One region of the Aromatoleum petrolei genome, then DNA from elsewhere that is predicted to be linked to it. Evidence: predicted binding sites of a transcription regulator. Region 1 holds the regulator's gene; the other holds the start of a gene.
The links. The regulator FNR, encoded in region 1, switches genes on or off when oxygen is low (the NO sensors DNR and NnrR bind a similar motif). The targets are predictions, from matches to a motif close to TTGANCTAGNTCAA.
Positions count from the first base shown of each region.

Region 1 (3,935 bases):
CACCGGACCGATCTTGCCGATCGCCGAGACGCCGAAGGCCAGCAGGTCGCACTCGGCCTGCGTCGAATAGCCCTGGAAATTCCGGTGCAGGCGCCCCTGGCGCTGCGCGATCGTCAGCTCGTCGTCCGGCTTCGCAAAGTGGTCCATGCCGATGTAGACATAGCCCGCCTCGGTCAGGCGGCGAATCGCCAGCTGCAGGATCTGCAGTTTGGTGTCGGACGTCGGCATGTCGTTGATCGCGATGCGCCGCTGCGGCTTGAACAGGCCCGGCAGGTGGGCGTAGCTGTACAGCGAGATGCGATCGGGCGACAGCTCCAGCACCTGTTCGAGCGTGCGGTTGAAGCTGATGATGTTCTGGCGCGGCAGGCCGTAGATCAGGTCCATGCTGATCGACTTGAAGCCGGTGGCACGGGCGGCGTCGATCACGAGCTTCGTTTCGTCGTAGCTCTGGATGCGATTGACCGCCTCCTGCACGTCCTCGTTGAAGTCCTGCACACCGACACTCATGCGGTTGAAGCCAAGGTCGGCCAGCAGCTTGACCGTATCGAAATCGACCTTGCGAGGATCGACCTCGATCGAGTATTCGCCGTTCGGCACCAGCGTGAAGCGCTTGCGCACCGAGTCCATGAGCTGGCGCAGCTCGTCGTGCGACAGGAAGGTCGGCGTGCCGCCGCCCAAGTGCAGCTGCGTGACCTGATGGCTGCCGCCCAGCGCGGCCGCCTGCATCTCGATTTCCTTATCGAGATATTTCAGGTACTTGGCCGAGCGCGCGTGATCCTTGGTGATGATCTTGTTGCACGCGCAGTAATAGCAGATCGTGTTACAGAAGGGGATGTGGAAGTATAATGAAAGCGGTTTACTCACGCCGCCCACACCGCGCTGCGCCAGCCAGTCCCGCAACGCACGGGCATCGAACGCTTCGACGAAGCGATCGGCCGTCGGGTAGGACGTGTAGCGCGGCCCGTTGATGTCGAACCGACGAATCAACTGCTGGTCGAAAACTAGGTCTTTCTGACTGGTCATGGTTGTATCGCTTGAGTGCATTCCGTACGATCTCAAAAAGCCGCAGTTTCGTGGTTGACGTGGATCAACGGTACATTCCGACGGGCGCCTGCCACTTCTCGGTCGTCGTAGAAGGAACAATATTATCGTGCAAATGAAGGCGACGGTGCCGATTACAGTTGCGAGTCTGAAGGTCGCATGCTCCCAGTGCAATCTGGTCGAGTTGTGCCTGCCGTTCGGGATGTCGGAATCGGAAATCGACCGTCTCGACGAACTCGTCGGCGCACGTCGCAAGATCAAGCGCCAGCAGCACCTGTATCGCGCGGGAGATCCTTTCGAGGCAATCTACGCGATCCGCGCCGGCTCGTTCAAGACCGACGTGCTGCTCGAGGACGGACGCGAACAGGTCACCGGGTTCCAGATGACCGGGGAAATGCTCGGACTCGACGGCATCAGCACCGAAGCCCATTCCTGCAACGCGATCGCGCTGGAAGACAGCGAGGTGTGCGTGATCGCCTACAGCAAGCTCGAGGAACTGTCGCGCGTGGTCGAGGGACTGCAGCTGCAGTTCCACAAAGTGATGAGCCGCGAAATCGTGCGCGACCATGGCGTGATGACCCTCCTTGGCTCGATGCGTGCGGAGGAGCGCCTGGCGGCCTTCCTGCTCAACATGTCCCAGCGTTTCACGGCACGCGGCTTTTCTCCGGCGGAGTTCCACCTCCGCATGACCCGCGAGGAGATCGGCTCCTATCTGGGCCTCAAGCTCGAGACGGTGTCACGTGCCTTTTCGAAGTTCCAGGACGAAGGGCTGATCGCGGTTCAGCAGAAGCACATCCGCATTCTGGACATCGTCGGCCTGAAACGGCTGATCCAGCACCCCACGCCGCGCCCCTGAAGGAGTTTTCCACCATCATACGTCCGCCGGCCGCGGGCGTTATTGACGCCGTCGCGCAGTCATCGTGCCGGACAGGGCGGCGATGTCTTCTTCGGACAGCAGCTTGCGCGCAATCGGCAGCAGTTCGCCTTCCTCGCGCTCAATGTGGCTGCGATAGGCGCCCGCAAACGCGTCGACGTCCGCAGCCGTGAGATCGGCCCCTTCTCCGGCGGCAATGCGCTCGAGACGTGCGCGCATCCGCGCCCAGCCGGCAAAGAGCTTCTGGTGATCGGCAAGGATCCAGTCGATGAGCGCGCCGAGTTCTGCACGCCGGGCCTCATCGGCACGCGCGCGCAGGACGGGGAAAAGGTCGTCCTCCTCGTCCTGATGATGCTTCACGGCGGCGACGTCGAAGTAACGCATAACGTTGACGGCCGCCTGCTGCGCCTGCTTGTCGGGACCATGCTCCGGCAGCCATGCGGCGAGCCGTGCCAGGGTCGCAAGCTGCGCCTGCAGGCGCTCATGGCAGGCCTCGAGCATCTCGAGAGGCGTCTCGAAACCGGGTGAAGAAGGGATCAGCGATTCGGTCATTGGAGAACTCCGGCAAACGCGAGGAATCCTGCCGGGTTCTTGCTCAGCGCCACCGACACGATCCATGAAAAGACAAGCAGGGCCGCGAGCAGCGCCATTACCCGGACGCGCATGTTGCGTCCCCAGCGCAGCGCGGTCGCCCCAAGAAGAATATAGCCGACAAGCGCGACAACCTTTGCGGTGACCCAAGGCGCGACCAAGGGGTACTGGCCGCTCATCGTCGCCAACGTGATCGCGCTGCCGAGAAACACAGTGTCGATCACATGCGGCAGAGTGCGCGTGACGCGGTGATCCACCAGGGGGCTACGCAGCATCATCCACACGCCCTGCAGCAGAAAGCCGCTGATGCTCAGAATCGCGCACAGGATGTGCAAGTGCTTGACCGTCAGGTACATGCGCTCAACCCGGGCGCCCGTCGCTGCGCGGCCGCCAGTAGATCGGCAGATAGCGCGTCGCCCAGGCGCCGAACACGCCCAGCCAACCTAGCACAGCCAGCAGCATGACGAGCGCCGACCAGCCTGTGGGGACGAGTTCGGCCGCGATCCGCACGACGACCACGGCTTCGAGACCGAGGAAAAGCCCCCAGGTCAGGCGATCTGCTGCGAGCTTGCGCCCCGAGTGCCCGAGCGTGACCCGCGACACCATCGCCATCAGGACGGACCCGAAGAATCCGACACCCAGCGCATGCAGTGGAGCCATGCCCAGGATGCTGTACCCCAGCAGCGACGCCACGCTCTGGATTGCGAAGAGCGTCAGCGCGATTCCCAGCCACAGAAACCCGATGTGGAGCATGCCCAGAAGGGGTACCTTCATCGCCGGCACCGGCCGCCACTGCCGTGACAGCCACAGGGCGGCAACGGCAGCGGGGACGTCGACGATCCAGCGCAGCGACAACCATCCCGCGACGTCGATCAGGGCATGCGTGACGCTGCCGCCGACGACCAGCACCATGACCCACAGCGGACGCACCATGACGTAGGAAGGGATCACGCTGCTGGAGAAGAAGGGCACCATGCGATGGCACACGCCGAAGAACACCGGCAGCAGCGAGCAGAACACCGCAAGCTCGATCGCGATGCGCGCCCAGACCGGATCGCCGCTCAGCGCAAAACTCAGCCAGGCAAGAACGGCCAACATGCCCGCGATCATTGCGTAGCACACGAGGCGGGCATGCAGCGCCTCGAGGTCGCCATGATGCGCGACCTGCCACAGGATGCGCTGCATCCCGCCCCATCCAGCGAGCACGAACACCAAGCCGCCCACGGCAACGCCCGGCACAACCATCCCCACGGTAACGAGCGCCCAACCGGCTGCGAGCAGGCGCCACGACCACAGCCAGCGGCCCTCCGCAATCTCGTCATATCCCTGCCAGCGTGGCATCGCGGTGAGGAGAAATCCGAACATGAAGAAGGGAAAAATGCCGCCCGTCACGAGCAGTGCGTGCATCCACCCCGGTGGAAAAACCCAT
Region 1 covers NZ_CP059560.1:3,952,512-3,956,446, reverse strand. The annotation lists gene hemN (oxygen-independent coproporphyrinogen III oxidase) at 1-1,023, opposite strand, end outside; gene fnr (fumarate/nitrate reduction transcriptional regulator Fnr) at 1,157-1,897, shown strand; gene ToN1_RS18005 (hemerythrin domain-containing protein) at 1,937-2,467, opposite strand; gene ToN1_RS18000 (SirB2 family protein) at 2,464-2,862, opposite strand; gene ToN1_RS17995 (NnrS family protein) at 2,867-3,935, opposite strand, start outside.

Region 2 (3,935 bases), 260 kb from region 1:
GCCGGCAAGCGAGGCGTAGTAGATCTCGCCGCCCGGCGTGCCGGTGATGCCGTAGGGGCCACGCCCGCGCGGGGCGTCGAACACCTGCACCGCGCCGGTCTTGGGGTCGAGCCGACCGTAGATGCCCGACTGGCCGGTGAACCACAGGATGCCCTTGCCGTCGAAGGCGGCGGTGTTGAGGTTGGCGTAGCCGCCTTCGGGCAGGGGGTAGCGCTTGACCTCGAAGGATTTGGGATCGACGCGGACGATGGCGTTGAGGCCGCTGTCGGTGATCCACGGTGCGCCGTCCGGGCCGACGATCACGCCATGCGGTGCGGAGCCGCGGCCCAGCGGGATGTGACGCGTCTTTCCGGTGGCGGGGTCGAGGACGCCGAGCGCGCCCTGCCGTTGTGCGGTGTACCACACCGGCCCGCCCGGTTCGGGAGCGGGTGCGATGTCGTGAGGGTGGGCGCCCGCCGGGACCGCAAAGCGCTCGACACGTACTTCACTTGCCTCGGCGGCGGTCGCCGCGACCATCAGCCGCTTCGCGGCGTCAGCCGCGTGCGCGGTCGAGGGCAGGGTCTGCGAGACGAGGGCAAGGGCCGCGGCAAGACAGCGCAGCGGTGACATCTTCCGCTCCCGGTTGGTCGATGTTCCGCTATAGCACAGATCGCGGACCTTGCCCGTCGCGTCCGCGGTGGCGTCAGCCGAGGTCGAGAATGATCTCGGCGGTGAGCGAGTTGGCAATGAAGCAGCGCTTGTGGGCGCTGTCGTGAATCGCAGCGAAGGTGGCGCTGTCGGGCGTCTTGTCGACGAAGGTGACGCGCGGCGACAGCGTGATGCGCGTGAGAGCCTGGCCCTTCTCGGTCTTGCCCAGCTCGCCGATGGGGGTGTCGGTGTAGCGGGCCACCGGGAATCCCTTCAGGTCGGCAATCGCGAGGAAGAACAGCATGTGGCAGCTCGCCAGTGCGCTGATCACCATCTGTTCGGGGTCGGCACAGTCGGGGTCGCCGAGGAAGGTGGGCGACGAGGACATGTTGACCGTCTGACCGCCAGCCAGGTTGCTGACGTGCTTGCGCGAATAGGTCTTGGGGTCGGCCGCGTGCGGAGCGCGGAACCATTCGATCGCTGCGGTATGTGTGGACATCGGGACTCTCCTCAACGGTATTTCTTGTAGACGGCCCGCGCGTCGGCATGTGCGCGGTCGAGTGTGCAGATGGACGGATCGTCGTCGTGAAGGGTGAAGAAATCGTCGGCCTGGGCGCGCATCACCATGTCGATGGCGACCTGATCCTCGACGTGGTATTTCTCGGTGATGAGCGTCGTGACTTCATCCAGATGTTCTTCGTAGGTCATTCCGAATTCCTTGCCTGCGTGCGCAGCATGTACAGATATAGCGACTCCACCTTCTCGCGCGCCCAGGGCGTGCGCCGCAGGAACTTCAGGCTGGAGGGGATGCTGGGGTCGTGCGTGAAGCAGCGGATGGCGATGCGCTCGCCCAGCGACTCCCAGCCATAGTGCTCGACGAGGCGGGTCAGTATTGCTTCGAGCGTGACGCCGTGAAGCGGGTTTCCGGGTTGCGCGCCGCTCACCGGTGTTCCGGGAAGATTTTCTGCAGCAGGCTTACCAGCGTCGTACGCTCGTCCTCGCTGAGGTGCTCGACGAGTCGCTTTTCATGGTCCTGCACGCGGCGCTTGAGCTTCTTCAGCAGGGCGATGCCGTCGGTCGTGAGCACCAGCGAATTGGAGCGGCGGTCGTTCTCGGCCGGACGGCGCTCGACCAGGTTGCGGCGTTCGAGGTTGTCGATGACGGAGACGACGGTGGAGCGGTCGAGGTGGGCGGCGCGGGCGAGTTCGGTCTGCTTGAGCCCCGCGTTGGCCTCGATGATCACGAGGATGCCGAACAGACCGGGGGTGACGTCGAATTCGCCGAGCCCTTCGGCGAAGTCACGGAAGATCGCGATCTGCGCCAGACGCAGCTGGTAGCCGGCCAGGCTGGGGAGCATACCGAAGTCGAGACCTTTCTTGTCCGTCGATTTTTTTTGTGTCATGGAATGAATATGGGGAAAAACAAAACGTTGGGTCTCCCAAGTATGCCGTCCAAACGTTGATAAAAATAGTGGAAGACAAACAATTTGACAGGGAGCAATACGATCGGTAGAGTTTGCTCATCGGGGCGCGTACGTTCACGCGCCGGTTCCAGTCGTCGCAGACGGAGGGTCGCATGAGCGGGCAGACGGTTTCCCTGGTGATGGCGGGTAGCGGCGGGGCGGGGGTGGTGACCGCCGGCAGCCTGCTGCTGGAAGCGGCGGCGCGAGCCGGTTGGTACGCGTACATGACGCGCTCCGCGGGCCCGCAGATCCGCGGCGGCGAAGCGGCGGTGATGCTGCGTCTGGGTACGGAGCCCATTGCCTCGCACGACGACCGCTTCCATTTGCTGGTGGGCGTCGACTGGCAGAACGTCGGCCGCTTCGCCGCCGAGATCCCGCTCGGGCCTGACAGCCTCATTATCGGCGACCCCGGCGAAGGCGAAACTCCCGAAGTCTTCACCCGCAGCGGCGCGCAGCAGATCGCGCTGCCGATGAAGGCGCTCGCCAAGAAGGTCCCCGACGGCCGCCCCAACATGGTCGCCTTCGGCGCCATCGCCGCGATGATTGGCCTCACCGAAGACATCGTTGCGGGCGTGCTGCGCGACACCTTGAAGCGCAAGGGTGAGGAAGCCATCGCCGCGAGCCTCGCCGCCTTCCGCGCCGGCGTCGAAGCGGCTGCCGACTTCCCCGACGTGCCGCGCCTGCCCGCGGGCAAGCCGGACACCGCCGAACGCTGGAGCATCACCGGCAACGAAGCCACCGGCATGGGCGCGCTGCGCGGCGGCGTGCGCTTCGTCGCCGCCTACCCGATCACCCCGGCGACCGAAGTGCTCGAATGGCTCGCCCCGGCGCTGCCGAAAGTCGGCGGCGTGCTCGTGCAGGCCGAGGACGAACTCGCCTCGATCAACCAGATCATCGGCGGTTCCTATGGCGGCGTGCCGTCCCTCACTGCCACCTCCGGGCCAGGACTGGCGCTGATGACCGAATCGCTCGGCCTCGCAGTCGCCGCCGAAGTGCCCATCGTCGTCATCGACGTCATGCGCGTCGGCCCCTCGACCGGCATCGCCACGAAATCCGAACAGGCGGACCTCAACGTTGCAGTGTATGGCTTGCACGGCGACGCGCCGCACCTCGTGCTGGCGCCGAACTCGGTCGCGGACTGCCTCTTTACGACGCAGTGGGCCGTGCATCTCGCCGAAAGCCTGCAGACCCCCGCGATCGTCCTCACCGACCAGGCGATGGGGCAGGCGAGGGCGGTGATGCCGCGCTCGGCCGCCGTGAGCTTCATCGGCCAGCGTGAAAAACCCGCGGCGCTCGAAGCGGGTGTGCAGTACAAGCGCTATGCCAACACCGCGTCCGGCGTCTCGCCGATGGCGATCCCGGGCATGGCGGGCGGCATGTACACCGCCGACGGCCTCGAACACAACGAGACCGGCACCCCCTCGTCGCAAGCCTCTGACCACCAGGCGCAGCTGGATAAGCGCCTGAGGAAACTCACCGGCTACAACTATGGCGAGCATTGGGCCGACATCACCGGTGACGAGGACGCCGACACCGCGATTCTCACCTGGGGCTCGAGCGCCGGCCCCGCGCGCGAAGCGCTCCAGCGCCTGCGTGCCGCCGGCCACCGCGTCAAGCTCGTCGCCGTGCGCCTCATCTCGCCGGTGCAGCCCGAGAAATTCGCCGCCGCGCTCGAAGGCGTCGAACGCGTGCTTGTCGTCGAGCAATCGCACAGCGGCCAGTTCCACCGCTACCTGCGCGCGCAGTACGACCTGCCGCGCCAGGTCAGGGCGCTTCATCACCCCGGACCGCTGCCGGTTCGCCCCGGCGCCATCGTCGAACACATCACCCAGTGGAGCTGAACATG
Region 2 covers NZ_CP059560.1:4,216,374-4,220,308, forward strand. The annotation lists gene ToN1_RS19230 (Vgb family protein) at 1-609, opposite strand, end outside; gene ToN1_RS19235 (OsmC family protein) at 683-1,126, opposite strand; gene ToN1_RS19240 (hypothetical protein) at 1,138-1,335, opposite strand; gene ToN1_RS19245 (VF530 family protein) at 1,332-1,571, opposite strand; gene ToN1_RS19250 (MarR family winged helix-turn-helix transcriptional regulator) at 1,568-2,029, opposite strand; gene ToN1_RS19255 (2-oxoacid:acceptor oxidoreductase subunit alpha) at 2,203-3,930, shown strand; gene ToN1_RS19260 (2-oxoacid:ferredoxin oxidoreductase subunit beta) at 3,933-3,935, shown strand, end outside.
Region 2: the regulator FNR is predicted to act here: its motif matches at 2,114-2,127, upstream of ToN1_RS19255 (2-oxoacid:acceptor oxidoreductase subunit alpha).